One region of the Enterobacter sp. I4 genome, then DNA from elsewhere that is predicted to be linked to it. Evidence: predicted binding sites of a transcription regulator. Region 1 holds the regulator's gene; the other holds the start of a gene.

Region 1 (9,968 bases):
AATAAGCGTATTGGCAATCAGGAACAGCTGGCAGATAACGTAGTCATCAGGCTGATAGTCGCTCAGCCCCCACCATCCCCCCACGCCAAACGTAAAGAGCAGCCCGAGCAGGTTGAGCTCGCGCCAGTGCTGCCAGATGCTGATGGCGAGAATGCCGATAGAGAGCAGGAGATAGAAGGAGAACAGCGCCACAAAGCTTCCCCCTCCCGTCGACAGCAGCAGCGGTGCAAGGTACCCGCCGAGGCTCGCCAGCATGGCAAGGCTCAGCGCCCTTTGCAGCACGGCCAGCCCGACGCTCGCCGCGCAAATCACCACCAGCAGCGCAAACGCCAGGGTCATCGGCAACATTTGCCAGAGCCGGAACGCGCCAAAGACGGTCAGGTAGAGCACGCCGGTTGCGCCGCCCTGAAGAATAAGGGCATAGATCCGCTGCCTGTGCCGCAGCCGCCATCCGACGGCCAGCAGGACCATGGCAAACAGCGCCGTAACTGCAAGGCGCAGCTCAAGCGGAAACAGTGAATGTTCGACGGTATAGCGCAGCAGGAAAGAGAGGCCGAGGAAGAGCAGCACAATCCCCAGCTTCGCCAGCGGATTGCCCTGCATAAACCAGCGCGTCAGTGAAGACAGGATACCGCCAAAGGCGGAGGGCCGTTTCGGGGCCGGTGCCGGCGCTGGTTTTGCCTCAGTAACAGGCGGCCCGGGGCGCCAGGGATCGACGGGCAAAGACTCGACCGCTGCCGCCGGAGCAGGCTCCGCCACCGGCGCGGCGGGCTGCACCGTTTCCGGCGCGTAATCAGCCGCGCCGCGCTGCTCAAGCGCCTCAATGCGCTGGCGTAGCCGGACGATCTCCTGCTGCGCCGCCGTGCTTCGGTTAAAGCCTATAACCGCAAGCACGGGCGCCACCAGCAGCGCAAAAACCAGGAACAAACAGCCAAGGATGTAAAGCTCGTCCATGTTTCCACCTTCACCGTAAACGATCCGTTAAGATTGACACAAATAGTTGCATTTGCGCCATCTAAAAGGTGAAAACCGCTCCGCCCGCAGTTAGCTGCCGAACCAGACCGCCGCTGAAATGGCCGGAAGCGTAAGCACGCTTTCCTGGAACGTCGCTTTACCCGCTTTGCTCTTCCACGTTTTACCTGCCAGCAGCGGTGAATCTTCCAGCACCACCTCGCACGCCTCGCCCCGGTTGAGAGCCACCAGCACGCGCTGCTGGTTATAGACGCGGACAAACACCACCACGTTATCGTGGGCGTACATCACCTGACTGCCCCCGTAGCGCAGGGCCTGGCTCTGCTTGCGCAGCGTCGCCATGCGCTGGTACAGGCTGAACAGCTCCCGATCCTGATTCTCAGGCTCCCACGGGAACGTTTTACGGCAGAACGGATCGTTGTTGCCGTCCAGCCCCACTTCATCGCCATAGTAGATGCAGGGTACGCCGGGCCAGGTAAAGAGCCAGGTTACCGCCAGCGGCAGTCGCGCTACATCCTTACCAAGCAGCGATTTGAAGCGGGCGGTATCGTGGCTGTCGAGCTGGTTGAACATCCGCAGCTGCTGCTGATGCGACAGGCTGGCGCGGTAGTTCTCCATCCACGCCATGCAGGTTTCGGCATCAATATGGTTCGGGTCGTAAGAAATGTCGGTATTGGCGAGGAATCCCCACAGCGGGAAGGTGAAGCCGCGATAGTTCATCGCCGCGTCTTCGGCATCTGCCTGCAACCACTGGCGCGCGTCGCCAAAGTGTTCGCCAAAGACAAACGCCTCCGGACGCGCGATTTTCGCCGAGCGAGAGATCTCCCGGACGTGGTGAAGGTTGTTTCGCGCTCCGCCCGCCTCACCGAGCATATGCACGACGTCCAGCCGCCAGCCGTCCATATTCCACGGCGCCTTCAGCCAGTGGCGCACGATGCTGTCTTCACCACCGTAGATCTCATTCACCAGAGAGGGCGACTGAAAATCCAGCTTCGGCAGGCTCGGGTAGCCAAGCCAGTCCAGGGCGCGGCCGTTTTCGTCAAAACTGTACCAGTCACGCTGCGGTGAGTCCGGGTTATGGCATGCGCCGCCCATCGACTGATTATGACGGTCAAACCACGCGTGAGAATCACCGCTGTGGTTGAACACGCCATCGAGTATCAGGCGCATACCTTCCTTTTGCGTATTGTGGCGCAGCCGCAGCAGCGCCTCGTCACCGCCAAACTGCTCGTCAACGTGCCGGTAATCCTGAGTATCGTACTTATGTACGCTTGGCGCCTTAAACACCGGGTTCAGGTACAGCGCGGTCACGCCGAGCTTTTTCAGGTACGGCAGCTTTTCGCTGATACCGTCGAGATCGCCGCCGTAAAAGGTCGAGCCGCCCGCCTGCGCGGTCAGCGGCTCGCCCCATTTTTTGATAATGATGTCGTGACCGGCCGCATGGTGGTAGTAGACCTTGTCCTGCCCGGCGGTGCGTTTTTCACTGCGCGCAAAGCGGTCCGGGAATATCTGGTAAAAGACCCGATCGTTAACCCACTGCGGGCCGTTATCCGGATAATCAACCGCAAACTGCTCAAGCCTGGCCGGAGGGAAACGGCTAAACCCCTGCGGGGTAAACCACAGCTGACGGTTATTCCACAGCAGCTTAAAGCTGTAGCGGCGACGCGGCTGCCCGCTGCGAAGGTCGATATTCGCCCGCCACGCCGTGATACCCGGCTGAGGCTGGCTGCGCGCCTTGTGCATTTTCAGCGACGTCTCTTCGTTATCCACTTCGGCGCGTAAGGTCACACGTTCAGGCTGATTTTCCCCCGCCAGCCAGAGCGTAATCACAAGGTTGTCTTTGTTTTGCTTAACAAATGGGGCAACCGGAAGGTGCCAGGCGTTTAACATCACGAATCCCCTTTGATGAAATTGACGTCACCATGCCACAGGGTGGTTAAGGTTAGCTCATCGTGAGGACGTTTATTGGGGGAGGAGGACGGGGGATGAGGCATCAGTGCGGCCTGATGCCCTCATCCTGAGCCTCTCCCGGCGGGAGAGGGAGATTAAAATATTACTGCGCTTGCGCCAGCTGACGGTCACGGCGGCATTTAAACATCCAGCCCACCAGCAGCAGGACGATCCACGCAAAGCCCACGTAAAGCGAGATACGGGTGTCCGGATGGTAGCCAATCAGGCCGATGATAAACACCAGGAAGATCAGCCCGACGACGGTCGTTGCGATGCCGCCCGGAACCTTAAACTTCAGCGCCTTTACCTCTTCCGGCGGCAGACGGCGGCGGAACGCAATCTGCGACAGCAGGATCATGATCCACACCCACACGGTCGCAAAGGTCGCCAGCGACGCGATCACCAGGAAGACGTTCTCCGGCATGATGTAGTTCAGGTAAACCGAGAACAGCAGCGCAACGGTCATCACCAGCACCGTTACCCACGGCGTGCCGCGACGCGACGTTTTGGCGAAGACCTTCGGCGCACTGCCCTGCTCCGCCATGCCGTGCAGCATACGGCCAACGCCGAAGACGTCGCTGTTGATGGCCGACAGCGATGCGGTCAGCACCACAAAGTTAAGAATGCTGGCAGCAAACGCAATGCCCATGTGCTGGAAGGTCAGGACAAACGGGCTGCCGTTGGTGCCCACCTGGTTCCACGGATAGATGGACATAATTACGAACAGCGTCCCCACATAGAACACCAGAATACGCATCGGCACCGAGTTGATGGCGCGCGGAATGGATTTCTCCGGATCTTTCGCTTCTCCGGCGGTGATCCCGATAATCTCAATACCGCCGTAGGCGAACATAACCATCTGAAGCGACATCACCATTCCGAGCCAGCCGTTGCTGAAGAAGCCGCCGTTGCTCCATAAATTATGAATGCCCGTCGGCTGTCCGCCGTTGCCAATACCCCAGATGATGATGCCAAAACCGGCGAGGATCATGATGATGATGGTCGCGACCTTGAAGAAGGAGAACCAGAACTCCAGTTCGCCAAACACCTTCACGCTCATCAGGTTAACGGCGCAGATGATCAGCACCACGCTCAGCACCCAGATCCAGTGCGGCACGGCGGGGAACCAGACGCCCATATAGATGCCAAACGCCGTGACGTCGGCTATGGCCACAATCAGGATTTCGAAGCAGTAGGTCCAGCCGGTGATAAACCCGGCCAGCGGGCCTAAGTTTTCCTGCGCGTAGCGTGAGAACGAGCTGGCTGACGGGTTGTGAACCGACATCTCCCCCAGCGCACGCATGATGATGTAGGCCGCGGCGCCGCCAATGATGTAGGCCAGCAGTACGCTTGGACCGGCCATTTTGATGGCATCTGCCGAGCCATAAAAAAGACCGGTGCCGATAGCCGAGCCCAGCGCCATAAAGCGGATGTGGCGGGTGCTCAATCCACGTTTAAGTTTGTTAGTGCTTTCCATTAAAATCTTGCCATTCAACACGAAAAAAACAAAAAACCACGGGGCCTTAAGCCCCGTGGTTAAACAATTTGTTGCCGTTGATTAATGGGCGTTTGATGTAACCTGACGCCCCGCCGCACGGTCCCAGACGATAGCCAGCACCAGCGCAACAACGGATGGCATCAGCCAGGCCAGTCCCTGCTCGGACAGCGGCAGACGCTGTGTCCATGCTGGCAGGATGTCGGCGAACGCTGATGCTTTGATCCCGTCAAGGATACCAAAAATCAGGCTGATAAACATGGTTGGCGCAATAATTCGCGTGGAGTTATGCCACCACGGGCGGGTGAAGCTCAGCACCACCAGCACGATGCACGGCGGATAGATTGCCGTCAGCACCGGAATCGACACCTGAATCAGATGGCTCAGACCGAGGTTTGACACCGCCATGGAGAAGATGCCGAGGATAAATACCAGCGAGCGGTACGAGAGCGGCAGATACTGGGCAAAGAACTCCGCACAGGCGCAGGTCAGCCCTACCGCCGTGACCAGGCACGCCAGGAAAATCAGCGCCGCCAGCAGCATGCTGCCCGCACCGCCAAAGGTGTGCTGCACGTAGGCATGCAGGATCGCCGCGCCGTTCGCGCTCTGATCGACCAGCGTTGCGCTATCTGAACCCAGGCGGAACAGCGCCAGATACAGCAGCGTCAGGCCAACACCGGCCATCAGGCCAGCCCAGATGGTGTAGCGGGTCAGCAGACGCGCTTCGGTTACGCCGCGGGAACGCGCGGCGTTAACGATAACAATGCCAAACACCATTGCGCCCAGCGTATCCATCGTCAGATAGCCGTTAACAAAACCGTTCGAGAACGCCGCGTTCTCGTACGCGTCCATCGCAGAGCTGATAGGACCCGCAGGCCAGACGATGGCCGCAACCGCCAGCACGATCAGCGCAACAATCTTCAGCGGCGCCAGGAAGTTACCTACTGTATCCAGCAGTTTGCCCGGATAGAGCGACACCAGAATAACGATCGCGAAGTAGATCAGGCTGTAGATAAACAGCGGCATCGCACCGTCCCCGGTCAGCGGGGCAATACCCACTTCAAAGGAAACCGTCGCCGTGCGCGGGGTCGCAAACAGCGGGCCAACGGCCAGATAGCACACGGTCGCCAGCAGAACGCCAGCTACCTTGCCAATCGGCGTGCTGAGGCTGTCCACGCCGCCGCCGACTTTCGCCAGCGCGATGACGGTCAATACCGGCAGACCCACCGCAGTAAGCAGAAAACCAAACGCGGCCGTCCAGACGTGTTCACCCGCCTGTAAGCCAACCATTGGAGGGAAAATGATGTTGCCTGCGCCAACGAACAGCGCAAATGTCATAAAGCCCAGCGCGATAATGTCACGCGATTTCAAGTGATGGGTCATAAAACCTTACTGCCTGTGGATGTGGTGTTGAAAACGTTGAGTTTTTCGCCATCCCTGACGGGACAATACAGCGGAAAATTTGCTCAATTTCAGCGGGAAATGCTCCCGTCCTGGCGTGGAGAAGAATAGTTTTTCGATTTACCACGCAAATACAGTCTGTCTGACAGTATATGGGGGGCAATTTAAACGCTTATAACGTTTAAAGGCAAGAAGGGATCGTAAAACCAGAACAATATGCCAGCATGAAAATACAGGACAACATAATATGCCATGTATAAGAAAAACCCATGGCTAATCATGCGAACAAAAAAGCATCAACCGTATAATATTCACCCGCGCTTCGCTTGACTGCAAAGCAAACGGGCCAGCAGTGGCTGGCCCGTGGAAAGCATGACTGACACGCCCGCGGTCAGGCGCTCTTTTTGGCAATTAATCGTTCCGGGATAACAAAGCTAAAGCGCGTGCCCTTGCCCAGCGTGCTTTCGATATCAAGACGGCTCTCGTGGTGGCCCACCGCATGCTTCACGATTGCCAGCCCCAGACCGCTGCCTCCGGTCTGCCGCGAGCGCGCCTTGTCCACCCGGTAGAACCGTTCGGTGAGGCGCGGGAGGTGTTCAGACCCTATTCCCGGCCCGTTGTCTTCGACGCTAAACTCAGCGCCCGCCGGGGTATGCTGCCAGCGCACCACGATGTGCGTCCCTTCCGGGGTATGGTTTACGGCGTTGTACACCAGGTTCGAGATGGCGCTGCGCAGTTCATCTTCACTGCCGAGCACCTTCAGGTCGTTATCAACCTCAAACGCCAGGGTGTGTTTTTTATGGCTCAAGGTTTGCGCCTCGCGCTCCACTACGCGCAGCATCATCGGCACGTCAATGACCTCGTTGAGCGCCAGCGACGGCGCGGCCTCAATCTTCGAGAGCGTCAGCAGCTGTTTGACCAGCCCTTCCATGCGGTACGTCTGCTCGCGCATGGTGTGCAGCGCTTTCTCACGCGGCGCACCTTCAAGCGTTTGCTCCTGCATCATCTCCAGATAGCCCTGCAACACCGTCAGCGGCGTGCGCAGCTCGTGGCTGACGTTTGCAAAGAAGTTGCGACGCGCCCCTTCCAGCTGGTGCATCTGGGTGACATCTCGCGCCACCATCAGCCACTGCCGATCGCTGTAGGGCATCACGCGAATTTCAAGATGGCGGCCGTTATTGAGCTTCAGATTGTGCGGACGACTAAAATCACGCGTTTTCAGATACAGCGTGAACTCGGGGTAGCGCAGAAGGTTGAGGATGTTCTGGCCGTTATCATCCGGCCAGCGCAGGCCAAGCAGCTGCTGTGCGAGGCCATTACACCAGAAGATCGTCCCTTCTTCCGTCGTCAGGATCACCGCGTCCGGCAGCGACTCCGCGCCGCTGCGAAAGCGTTTGATCAAGCTTCCCAGCTCCCGTCGGCGCTTTTTATTACGCATCTGCATCTGGTGCAGGCCGTAGAGCAGCGGCTCCCAGCTTCCGCTTCCCGGCGGCGGCGTCATACTTCTGTCGACCCACAGCCACCAGGAGAGGCGCAGTAAATTCCAGAAATGCCAGACGAGCAGTCCCGTCACGGCCACCAGTAAAAACCACGGCAGATAGCCAAAAATAGCCCCCAGAATGAAGGCCGGAATACAGCATAAGATCAGTTCAAAGACGAGCCTTTTCCATGACAGACGTTCCAGCACGCGTCACACTCCTGTCATTGTTCAGAAACGGGTCGAGAAACGATAACCCGTGCCGCGGACCGTCTGCACCATGCGATCGTGGCCGCTCAGCTCCAGTGCTTTGCGCAGGCGGCGAATATGGACGTCAACCGTTCGGTCTTCGACATAGACGTTAGTTCCCCAGACGTTATTCAGCAACTGTTCGCGGCTGTAAACGCGTTCCGGGTGTGTCATAAAGAAGTGCAGGAGTTTAAATTCGGTTGGCCCCATATCGAGGGGATTTTCGCCGGTCATCACGCGGTGCGAGGTAGGATCCAGGCTTAGCCCCTGCATCTCAATCACCTCTTCCACCGCCATCGGTGAAATACGGCGCATCACGGCCTTAATGCGAGCGACCAGCTCCTTCGGGGAAAAGGGTTTGGTAATGTAATCGTCCGCACCGGTTTCCAGACCGCGCACGCGATCCTCTTCTTCACCGCGCGCCGTCAGCATAACCACCGGGATATCGCGGGTCAGCGCTTCGCGTTTGATATGCTTGATAAACTGCAACCCGGAACCGCCAGGCAACATCCAGTCCAGCAGGATGAGATCGGGCCAGGGTTCATTCAGCTGGTTCACCGCGCTGTCATAATCTTCCGCTTCAACCGGCTGGAAACCATTTTGTTCAAGCACGAAGCACACCATTTCACGGATCGGAGCTTCATCTTCTACGACCAGAATACGTCTCGCCATACTTTGCCCTGTCTTATCGTATTTAAGTTACAAGTCTGTAATGCGGCGTCATTATGCGTCAGATTTATGACAGATTTATGAAAAACATTACCACGGTAAATAGCAAACTGTTGTTTTATTACAGCGGTTATTTTCCGTTCCCTGAAAGTTTATAATCCTGCTTTCTTATTTTTGCCACGGATCACTTATGCGCATACTTCACACCTCAGACTGGCACCTGGGTCAAAATTTTTACAGTAAAAGCCGCGCCGCTGAACATGAAGCGTTCCTGAACTGGCTGCTGGAGACGGCCCGGAGCCATGAGGTGGACGCGATTATTGTGGCGGGCGACATCTTTGATACCGGGTCGCCGCCGAGCTATGCGCGCGAGCTGTACAACCGTTTCGTGGTTAACCTCCAGCAAACCGGCTGCCACCTTGTGATCGTCGCCGGTAACCATGACTCCGTGGCGACGCTGAATGAATCCCGCGATATTCTGGCGTTTCTCAATACCACCGTGGTAGCCAGCGCCGGGCATGCGCCGCAGATCCTGAAAAAACGCGACGGCACGCCGGGCGCGGTGCTGTGTCCGATCCCCTTTTTACGCCCGCGCGATATCATGCAGAGCCAGGCCGGTCTTTCCGGCAGTGAAAAGCAGCAGCACCTATTGCAGGCCATCACCGACTATTACCATCGCCAGCACGCGGAGGCCTGCGCCCTGCGCGGTGAACAGGCCATTCCGGTCATCGCCACCGGACACCTCACGACCGTCGGTGCCAGCAAAAGTGACGCGGTGCGCGAGATCTACATCGGTACGCTGGACGCGTTCCCGGCCCAGAACTTCCCGCCCGCCGACTATATAGCCCTCGGGCATATTCACCGGGCGCAGGTCATCGGCGGCTGCGAGCACATTCGCTACTGCGGGTCGCCCATTTCGCTCAGCTTCGACGAAACGGGCAAAGCAAAATGCGTGCATCTGGTGAGCTTTACCGAGGGCAAACTCAGCGCCGTGGAGAGCCTTGAGGTTCCCGTCACCCAGCCGCTGGCGGTGCTGAAGGGCGATCTGGCCGCCATTACCGCTCAGCTTGAGCAGTATCGCGGCGCCGAACATAACCCGCCCGTCTGGCTCGATATCGAGATTACCACCGACGAGTATCTGCACGATATGCAGCGCAAAATCCAGGCGCTGACGGAAGCGCTGCCCGTAGAAGTGCTGCTGGTGCGCCGAAGCCGCGAGCAGCGCGAGAAAACGCTGCTAAGCGCCCGGCGCGAAACGCTTAGCGAACTTCGGGTTGAAGAGGTCTTCGAGCGGCGGCTGGCGCATGAAGAGATGGACGACGCCAGGCGCACCAGGCTTAACGAGCTGTTTGCACAGACTCTGCACACCCTTCATGACGAGGAAGAAAACGCATGAAAATTCTGAGCCTGCGTCTGAAAAACCTGAACTCGCTGAAGGGCGAGTGGAAAATTGACTTTACCGCTGAGCCGTTCGCCAGCAACGGGCTGTTTGCCATTACCGGTGCCACGGGCGCGGGGAAAACCACGCTGCTGGACGCCATCTGCCTGGCGCTTTACCACGAAACGCCGCGCCTGAATAAGGTCTCCCAGGCGCAAAACGACCTGATGACGCGCGATACCGCCGAATGCCTGGCGGAGGTGGAGTTTGAGGTTAAAGGCGTCGCCTATCGCGCTTTCTGGAGCCAGAACCGCGCCCGCAACCAGCCGGACGGAAACCTGCAGGCACCGCGCGTTGAGCTGGCCCGCTGCGAAGAC
Region 2 (9,968 bases), on a different contig from region 1:
AATAAAACGCAGTTGAATACGGCGCGGTTTGATCCACGCCAGGAAGGTGTCCAGCTGATGGTGATTCACATCACGCATCAAAACGGTATTGACTTTGACCTTGTCGAAACCGGCCGTAAACGCCGCGTCAATGCCGTCCATCACCTGACGGAACTTGTCCTGGCCGGTAATGGCGTGGAACTGACGGGCGTCAAGGCTATCGACGCTGACGTTAATCGCCGTCAGGCCCGCTTCGCGCCAGTTCGCCACGTCGCGCGCCATGCGATAGCCGTTGGTGGTCACCGCAATCTGGCGGATACGCTCGTTTTCGCGCACGGCGGCAATGATGTCAGGGAAATCACGACGCAGGGAGGGTTCTCCCCCGGTCAGACGGACCTTTTCCGTACCGAGTTCAGAGAACGCACGCGTGACGCGGCGCACTTCATCCACGGAGAGAAAGCCGTTATTGGTGACGCTGCCAGGCTTATAGCCGTCGGGCAGACAGTAGGTGCAACGGAAGTTACACACATCGGTAATCGACAAACGTAAGTAGAAAAACTTACGCGCGAAAGCATCAGTAAGTTGTGAAGCCATGTACACCTTTCCAGATACGGGAGGCACAGTCATTTCTTTCTGTACCCTGGTGGCAAATCCGCCACGGCCAGGGCGCCATATCTCTCGACACAGGCGCCAGGGCTAGAGTGTATGTTTTCAGTTTTGAAAACGTGGTTATGGCGATAGTAGCGTGGAAATCTCCACTGCGCCATTCTCGCTTTTCGCTATATAAATTTATACATAACGGTGTTATCGTGCATTTTCACTACAGAATACGCAAAAACAGCGCTTTCGCATTGATATACGTCATTATGGATTGTGAGAAGCATCGTCTTTTAGGGGTGGTTGCGTTACTGTGACGCAAGATAAAACAGGATAAGGAATGGGTATGCGCAATCGCACTTTTGCGGATCTGGACCGCGTGGTCGCACTTGGAGGAGGCCATGGCCTGGGTCGGGTTATGTCGTCGTTATCGTCACTTGGCTCACGCCTGACGGGCATCGTGACCACCACCGACAACGGCGGCTCCACCGGGCGGATCCGGCGCGCCGAAGGCGGGATTGCCTGGGGTGACATGCGCAACTGTCTTAACCAGCTCATTACGGAGCCAAGCGTGGCGTCGGCGATGTTTGAGTACCGTTTTGGCGGGAATGGCGAACTTTCAGGCCATAACCTGGGAAATCTGATGTTAAAGGCGCTGGACCACCTGAGCGTGCGGCCTCTGGAGGCGATCAACTTAATTCGTAACCTGCTCAAAGTGGATGCGTTTCTGATCCCGATGTCGGAACAGCCGGTGGATTTGATGGCGATCGATGCCGACGATCACGAGGTATACGGCGAGGTGAATATCGATCAGCTTATTCTGCCGCCAAAAGAGTTGATGACCTACCCCAGCGTACACGCAACGCGTGAAGCGGTAGAAGCGATTGGCGAAGCCGATCTTATCCTGATTGGGCCGGGAAGTTTTTATACCAGCCTGATGCCGATCCTGCTGGTAAACGAGCTGGCGCAGGCGCTGCGCAGAACGCCCGCGCCCATGGTGTATATCGGTAATTTAGGTCGCGAACTCAGCCCGGCGGCGGCGAGCCTGTCGCTGGCGGACAAGCTTGAACTGATGGAGCAGTACGTCGGCAAAAAAATTATCGACGGTGTCGTGGTCGGGCCGAAAGTGGATGTATCGGGAATTGGCGATCGCGTAGTGGTGCAGGAGCCGCTGGAGGCAAGCGACATAAAATACCGTCACGACCGCCACCTGCTGCGCGAGGCGCTGGAGAAGGCGATTCAGGAGCTGGGGTAGGCTCGTTTTGTGCGGCCTGATGCCCTCTCCCACAGGGAGAGGGCGAAAACACGCTGCTTTACCTAAGATGCGGCGATGAAGAGATCCCGAAGCTGATGCAGCTGGTCGCGAATCTGCGCCGCCTCTTCGAACTCCAGGTTCTGGGCGTGCTGCATCATCTGCCCTTCCAGCTCGTGGATCTTCTGCTGCAGCGCTTTCGGCGTCAGCGCGACGGTATCCTCTTCCACCACTGAACGGGCCTTGCCGCGGCCTTTCGCTTTGGTCTTCGCAATGTTCTGACCCAGCGCCAGAATATCCACCACCTTCTTGTTCAGCCCCTGCGGTGTAATGCCGTGCTCTTCGTTGTAGCGCTGCTGCTTCTCGCGACGGCGTTCCGTTTCGCCAATGGCTTTCGCCATCGACGGGGTAATTTTATCCCCGTACAGGATCGCCTTCCCGTTGACGTTACGCGCGGCGCGGCCAATGGTCTGGATCAGCGAACGCTCGGAGCGCAGGAAGCCCTCTTTGTCGGCGTCCAGAATGGCCACCAGCGAAACTTCCGGCATGTCCAGACCTTCTCGCAGAAGGTTGATCCCCACCAGCACGTCGAACTCGCCCAGACGCAGATCGCGGATAATCTCCATGCGCTCCACGGTATCGATGTCCGAGTGCAGATAACGCACCTTCTCGCCGTGCTCTTCCAGATACTCCGTCAGATCTTCCGCCATGCGCTTGGTGAGCGTGGTAACCAGCACGCGCTCGTTGATGGCGGAACGGGCGCGAATTTCCGAGAGCAGGTCGTCCACCTGGGTTGCCACCGGACGCACTTCGATAATCGGATCCAGCAGCCCGGTCGGGCGCACCACCTGGTCCACCACGTCATCACCGGATTTTTCCAGCTCGTAGTTGCCCGGCGTTGCCGATACGTAGATAGTCTGCGGGGCAAGCGCCTCAAACTCTTCAAACTTCATCGGACGGTTGTCCAGCGCTGACGGCAGACGGAACCCGTACTCCACCAGCGTCTCTTTACGCGCGCGGTCACCGCGGTACATCCCGCCGATCTGGGGGATGGTGACGTGTGATTCGTCGATCACCAGCAGGCCGTCCGCCGGAAGGTAGTCAAACAGCGTGGGCGGCGCTTCGCCCGGCCCGCGCCCGGAAAGATAGCGCGAGTAGTTTTCAATGCCGGAGCAGTATCCCAGCTCGTTCATCATCTCCAGATCGAACTGGGTACGCTGGCTCAGGCGCTGCTCTTCCAGCAGCTTGTTGTTCGCCAGCAGCACCTTGCGGCGGTCCGCCAGCTCAAGCTTGATCTCTTCCATCGCCTGCACGATACGTTCGCGTGGCGTGACGTAGTGCGTTTTCGGGTAGATGGTGAAGCGCTGGATAACGGACTCGACGTGGCCGGTCAGCGGATCGAACAGCGACAGCCGTTCCACCTCTTCGTCGAACAGCTCAACGCGCAGCGCCATGTCGTCCGATTCCGCCGGGAAGATGTCGATCACCTCACCGCGCACGCGGAAGGTCCCGCGCTGAAACGCCTGGTCGTTACGGGTGTACTGCAGCTCCGCCAGACGGCGCAAAATCGCGCGCTGATCGATGATCATCCCCTGCGTCAGGTGCAGCATCATCTTGAGATAGAGATCCGGATCGCCCAGGCCGTAGATTGCCGAAACCGAGGCCACCACCACCACGTCGCGACGCTCCAGCAGCGCTTTGGTCGCCGACAGACGCATCTGCTCAATGTGTTCATTCACCGAGGCATCTTTTTCGATAAACGTGTCGGAGCTGGGAACGTAGGCTTCCGGCTGGTAATAGTCGTAGTAGGAGACGAAATACTCTACGGCGTTTTCCGGGAAGAACTCTTTCATCTCACCGTACAGCTGCGCCGCCAGCGTTTTGTTGGGCGCCAGGACCATGGTTGGCCGCTGAAGATCGGCAATGACGTTGGCAATGGTAAACGTTTTACCCGAACCGGTTACCCCAAGCAGGGTCTGGTGCGCCAGCCCGTCTTCCAGCCCCTCTTCCAGGCGACGAATAGCCTCGGGCTGGTCCCCGGATGGACGGAAAGCAGAATTCAATTTGAACGGTTTACTCATGGGCAACGACCTGATGACGTAATAAGCGGCAGGTGAGTAATTTTACTCGTTGTAGCCAGGATTGCCAGTAAAAAACACTGGATGAAAAACCAGTAGCGTGTCAGGATATTTAGCGTAGCGGGGAGAGGTTTAGCGCGATCCCGACCAAAATTTTATATCAGACAAAATAAAACACCACGCTTTGGGGGTTATCCCCAGAACTATTACTTTTTTAACATTTGTCAAGGGACGATATGAAAGTTTTGTGGCAACCCGACGTGGTGCGGTGCCGGTAATTGCATTTATCTAATTCATTAATAAACAACGATTATTTCATCAAGCCGCGTTTCGCATCAATTTGGGCGTAACCCGCGTATTCTCTCGCTTATCGCGTGTTTTCTAACTCTAATGCACAAGGTTATCCACAGGAATAGTGGATAACTGCCTCCAGCCCGTATGGCGCGTACTTCAGCAAATTCCCGGTTTTTCCCACGAAGCGGCGCTAAAAAATTTTTATCACTCTTTTTTGCCTGGAAAGCGCTCAATTTTTCATAAGCAGTCGGTGAGATCTTAATCACATTTCCGTCATTTTCCCCTGCACCACAATTCAACATGTTCGGCACCGGGAGCGTGCATTTGAAGCAGCCGTTTTACTTTTAAGCAGTGTGTTATTCCTAAAAACGGCCTTTTTTTAATCATTATTCAGCTTCTGGCAGGCGTTTTGCAGACATCAACCTGAGCCTTACACCCATACATTTTTAAGGAGAGAAAGATGTTGAGTCTGCGTGCTGTAAATCAGTTTTACGGAAGCCAACATACGCTATGGAACGTGAATGTCGACTTTCCGCAAGGGATCTGTACAGGCATCGTTGGCCTGCCCGGCATGGGCAAATCCACGCTCATGAACTGCATTACCGGAAAAGTGCCCGTCGAGAGCGGCACCATCATCTGGCATGAAGCCGGTGCGCCGCCGCGTAATTTGCTTAGCCCGTCGGCAGACCCCCCGGCGCCGCCAACGATAGGCTATGTCCCGCAGGATCGGCGGATATTTTCCCAGCTGACCATTGATGAAAACCTGCATATCGCCATGCGGGCGACGGGTAAACCCGATCCTGCCGCAAAAAGCGAGGCGTATGATCTGTTCCCGGAGCTGTATCCGCTGCGCCAGGTCCGCGCCGCTACGCTTTCGCCTGACGACCAGTATCGGCTGGCCCTGGCCAGCGCGCTGGTTAACCGCCCGCGGGTGCTGATCCTGGATGAGCCCATGCATGGCGCCGGGCAGAGTTTCGCCCACAGGCTGGGACAGCTGCTGGTGCGGCTGAATCGGGAGCTGGGAATGACGGTGCTGTTAGCGGAGCAGCAGCTGTCGTTTATCCGCCGGGTGGCGGACCGTTTCTGCATGCTCTATCGCGGGCGTAACGTGGCGCAGGGCCACGTTAACGAACTGAATGACGAGCTTATTGCACACTGGATGGCGCGGGACGTAAGGCGCTGAGATTGAGATACTGCCCGGTTTCCGCCTGCTCTGCACCGTCGGCAAGCCACGGGATCTCCCCCAGGAACGGCGCTGGCAGCATCCGCTTCAGCGTCGCCAGATACTCAGCATGACGCTTACCCGGCGCAACCACGTCGTTGGCTATCCAGCCTGCCAGCGGCAGCCCGGCCTGCCGTACGGCCTGAGCGGTCAGCACGGCGTGGTTAATACACCCAAGCTTCACGCCGACCACCAGAATCACCGGGAGCCGTTCGGCCTGCACCCAGTCGGCAAACGTCTGCTGTTCCGAAAGCGGGGTAAACCAGCCGCCGGCCCCTTCCACCAGCACCCAGTCGGCCTGATTTTCAAGCGCGCGCAGGCCGGATGAGAGCACGGCGAACTCAATCGGACGGCCTTCATCAGCACTCACGATGTGCGGCGAGGTTGGCTCGGCAAAGGTGTAGGGATTTACCGCAGAATAGGCCAGGCTGAGGCTGCCGTTACGCTGTAGCGCCAGCGCGTCGGTATTGCGTAACCCCTCAGGGGTCATCTCGCTGCCGGAGGCCACGGGCTTATATCCGGCGGCCTTTTTCCCCAGCCGTTTCGCCGCCTGCAGCAGCGCGGCGCTGGCAACCGTTTTACCGACTTCGGTGTCCGTGCCGGTAACAAAATAACGTTCAGTCACGTTCAATAATCCCATGAAAAAGATGATAGGAGAGCGGGAACTGGCCCCGCGCCTGCGGCCAGGCCAGCTCCAGACGCTGTAGCTGACCGCGGGTGAGCGGCTTCTTCTCCCGCCCGGCGTGCAGGTGCGTGGCGCCAATGCCCTTCAGAGAGCGCATGGCGCTTAGCGCATCGCTAAATTCGAGGGTGACGGTCTGGACCACGCTGCGATAGCGCCAGCCGTCCAGCGCCTGGATGACCTGCCCGTGGGAGAGAAACCGGTTGGCGTGCGGCTGCGCATCCACCGCCCTCCACGCCTGATTCAGCTCCGGCAGCGAACTTTCCAGCAGGGTGGTAAACGCCACCCTCCCACCGGGCCGCGCCACGCGGTACAGCTCGCGCAGCGCCTGCGGCAGGCTGGTGCACCACTGCACCGCCAGATGGCTCCAGACCAGGTCGAACCGGGCGTCCGCCAGCGGAATGGACTCGATATCGGCCACCAGATAATGGTCCGCCGACTGCTGCTGACGGGCTTCTTCCAGCATTCGCGAGGACAGATCCAGCGCCGTAACGTGGCTGCCGTTTTCGCGCCAGTAGCGGCTGTTGCTTCCCGGCCCGCAGCCCGCGTCCAGCACCTGCGCAAACCGTTTATCGCCGAGCGCGGAGAGCAGCCCGCGCGCGCTCAGGCGCTGCAGCTCATCGTGCTGTGAATAGCTTTGCGCAGCCCGGCCAAACGCCGCGGCAACGGCCTGCTTATTGACGGAAGACATGCAGAGCCTCCAGAAGGGCGTCGATATCCCCGGTTTCGTGCGCTGCCGTGAGGGTCAGACGCAAACGCGCGGTGCCCGGCGGAACGGTAGGCGGACGGATAGCCGTCACCCACATTCCGCTTTCCCGCAGCGCCTGTGCCAGCGCCAGCGCCCGGTGGTTTTCGCCCACGATCAGAGGCTGTATGGCGCTTTGTGAATCGGTCAGGCGGAACGGGAGCTCGCTAATGCCCCGGCGAAAACGCTGAATATGTTCAGCCAGGCGCGCACGGCGTTCAGCCCCCTCTTCGCCCCGGATCACGGACAGTGACGCGCAAAGCGCCACGGCCTGCGCCGGGGGCATGCTGGTGCTGTAGATCAGGTGCCGGGCGAACTGGACGAGGTAATCGGCCACCGGCTCTCTGCACAGCACCGCGGCGCCGCTAACGCCAAACCCTTTTCCGAAGGTAACCACCAGCAGCTCCGGCCTGACGCGCTGCCGGTACGCGCTTCCGCGCCCCTCCTCGCCGACGACGCCAGTGCCGTGGGCATCGTCAACCATCAGCCAGGCATTATGCCGTTTTGCGGCCTCGTGCAGGGCGGCGAGCGGCGCGCTGTCGCCATCCATGCTGAATATCCCTTCCGTCACCGCCAGCTGGAGACCTGTACCGTTTTTTTCCAGCAGGGCGTTCAGCTGAGCGACATCGTTATGGGCAAAACGCCGCAGCTGCGCCGGGCTGAGATGTGCCGCTTCGAGCAGCGAGGCGTGGCTCAGGCGGTCTGCAACAATGCGGTCCTCTTTGCCCATCAGGGCGGCAATTACCGCCTGATTGGCGGCAAAACCGGAGATAAACAGCAGCGCGCGCGGATAGCCCAGCCAGTCGGCCAGCGCCTCCTCCAGCGCCTGATGCGCGGCGGTGTAGCCGCTGACGTGCCCGGAGCCGCCGCTGCCCACGCCGTATCGTTCCGCGCCCTGCTGCCAGGCGCGAACGACCTGCGGGTGCTGGCTCAGGCCAAGATAGTCGTTGCTGGAGAAATTGCAGAACCGCTGGCCTTCCCGGGTGAGAAAACGGCCTGCGCCGTGTTCCACCACCCCGCGTACCCGAAACGCATCCGCCGCCCGACGCTCGTCGAGCGCGGTACTGATGCGCGCCTGCCAGGTCATACGGCTGCCGCGTTGTAGAACCGATCGGTGTCGGCGTTGAAAATCTGCTGCTCCAGCTGCTGCTGTTGCTCGATATCCCCCGCCTGCACCCCGGTCTGGTGCGGATTCAGCCCCAGCTTGCGGAACAGCTGAACGTCTTTGTCCTCTTCCGGGTTCGGCGTGGTCAGCAGCTTGCAGCCGTAGAAAATGGAGTTGGCCCCGGCCATAAAGCACATCGCCTGGGTCTGCTCGCTCATCTGCTCGCGACCGGCAGAAAGGCGAACGTAAGAGGTCGGCATCATGATGCGCGCCACCGCGATGGTGCGGATAAAATCAAACGCATCCACGTCGTCGTTATCCGCCAGCGGCGTGCCTTTCACCTTCACCAGCATGTTGATTGGCACGCTTTCCGGCGGGGTCGGCAGGTTCGCCAGCTGTAACAGCAGGCCGGCACGATCCCTCACCGTCTCGCCCAGGCCCACGATACCGCCGGAACAGACCTTGATCCCCGCGTCACGCACCTTATCCAGCGTGTCCAGACGCTCCTGATAGGTGCGCGTGGTGATGATGTTGCCGTAGAACTCCGGCGAGGTGTCGAGGTTGTGGTTGTAATAATCCAGCCCCGCCGCCGACAGACGCTGCGCCTGCTCGTCGTTCAGCGTGCCGAGCGTCATGCAGGCTTCGAGCCCCATCTCCTTCACGCCCTTTACCATCTGCTCCAGATACGGCATGTCGCGATCGCTGGGGTTTTTCCACGCCGCCCCCATGCAGAAACGGGTCGAACCAGCGTTTTTCGCCTTACGCGCGGAGTCAAGCACCTGCTCCACCTCCATCAGGCGCTCGGATTCAAGTCCGGTTTTATAGCGCGCGCTTTGCGGGCAATATTTGCAGTCTTCCGGGCAGGCACCGGTTTTGATCGACAGCAGCGTGCTGACCTGAACATGGCGAGGATCGAAGTGCTGCCGGTGCACCTGCTGCGCTTCAAACATCAGCTCCAGGAAAGGTTTGTTGAATAATTCAGTGACTTGCGACATCGTCCAGCGTGCGCGGTGAGCCATCGGGCTTCTCCAAAGGGTTTTGTTAATTGTCGGTTCGGTTTATACTTGTAAACCTAAAACTTTTCAAAATGGTTTACAAGTCGATTATGACCCAGGACGATCTCGCCTTCGACAGACAGCATATCTGGCACCCTTACACCTCCACGACCCGTCCCCTTCCCGTCTATCCAGTGGCCTCCGCCCACGGATGCGAGCTGCATCTCGCCAGCGGCGAGCGGCTTGTGGACGGAATGTCCTCCTGGTGGGCAGCAATCCATGGCTATAACCATCCGCGGCTGAACGCGGCGATGAAGTCCCAGATTGACCGGATGTCACACGTGATGTTTGGCGGGATCGCCCATCAGCCTGCGGTCGATCTGTGCCGCCGTCTGGTAGCGATTACCCCCGACGCGCTGGAGTGCGTGTTTCTTGCCGACTCCGGCTCGGTGGCCGTGGAGGTGGCAATGAAAATGGCGTTGCAGTACTGGCATGCGAAAGGCGAAACGCGCCAGCGATTCCTCACCTTCCGTAACGGCTATCACGGCGACACCTTTGGCGCGATGTCGGTGTGCGATCCGGACAACTCCATGCACAGCCTTTGGAAAGGCTATCTGCCGGAAAACCTGTTTGCTCCGGCTCCGCAGAGCCGCTTCGACGGCGAATGGGACGAGATGGACATGGTGGGCTTTGCGCGGCTGATGGCGGCCCATCGCCATGAGATTGCTGCCGTGATTCTCGAGCCGATTGTGCAGGGCGCGGGCGGAATGCGGATGTACCATCCCGAGTGGCTGAAGCGCATTCGAAAAATGTGCGACCGCGAGGGCATTCTGCTGATAGCCGATGAGATCGCAACCGGCTTTGGCCGCACCGGGAAGCTTTTCGCCTGCGAGCATGCGGGGATTGCGCCGGATATTCTGTGCCTGGGCAAAGCGTTGACCGGCGGCACCATGACGCTCTCCGCCACGCTTACCACACGCCACGTTGCCGACACCATCAGCGACGGCGAAGCGGGCTGT

Evidence for each region. The regulator PhoB, encoded in region 1, activates phosphate uptake and scavenging genes when phosphate is short. The targets are predictions, from matches to a motif close to CTGTCATAAAACTGNCNNAT.
Region 2: a site for PhoB is predicted at 4,141-4,160, ahead of uvrB (excinuclease ABC subunit UvrB). Genes of this name have one in related genera too.

Annotation. Positions count from the first base shown of each region.
Region 1 covers NZ_JALBUO010000002.1:162,100-172,067, forward strand. Annotated here, with positions in the region: gene MOQ06_RS13110 (DUF2339 domain-containing protein) at 1-954, opposite strand, end outside; gene malZ (maltodextrin glucosidase) at 1,045-2,862, opposite strand; gene proY (proline-specific permease ProY) at 3,026-4,399, opposite strand; gene brnQ (branched-chain amino acid transporter carrier protein BrnQ) at 4,481-5,800, opposite strand; gene phoR (phosphate regulon sensor histidine kinase PhoR) at 6,210-7,505, opposite strand; gene phoB (phosphate response regulator transcription factor PhoB) at 7,527-8,216, opposite strand; gene sbcD (exonuclease subunit SbcD) at 8,404-9,609, shown strand; gene sbcC (exonuclease subunit SbcC) at 9,606-9,968, shown strand, end outside.
Region 2 covers NZ_JALBUO010000003.1:457,618-467,585, forward strand. Annotated here, with positions in the region: gene moaA (GTP 3',8-cyclase MoaA) at 1-573, opposite strand, end outside; molybdenum cofactor riboswitch at 561-695, opposite strand; gene yvcK (uridine diphosphate-N-acetylglucosamine-binding protein YvcK) at 923-1,831, shown strand; gene uvrB (excinuclease ABC subunit UvrB) at 1,894-3,909, opposite strand; gene MOQ06_RS21430 (ATP-binding cassette domain-containing protein) at 4,661-5,383, shown strand; gene bioD (dethiobiotin synthase) at 5,346-6,047, opposite strand; gene bioC (malonyl-ACP O-methyltransferase BioC) at 6,040-6,795, opposite strand; gene bioF (8-amino-7-oxononanoate synthase) at 6,779-7,936, opposite strand; gene bioB (biotin synthase BioB) at 7,933-8,973, opposite strand; gene bioA (adenosylmethionine--8-amino-7-oxononanoate transaminase) at 9,042-9,968, shown strand, end outside.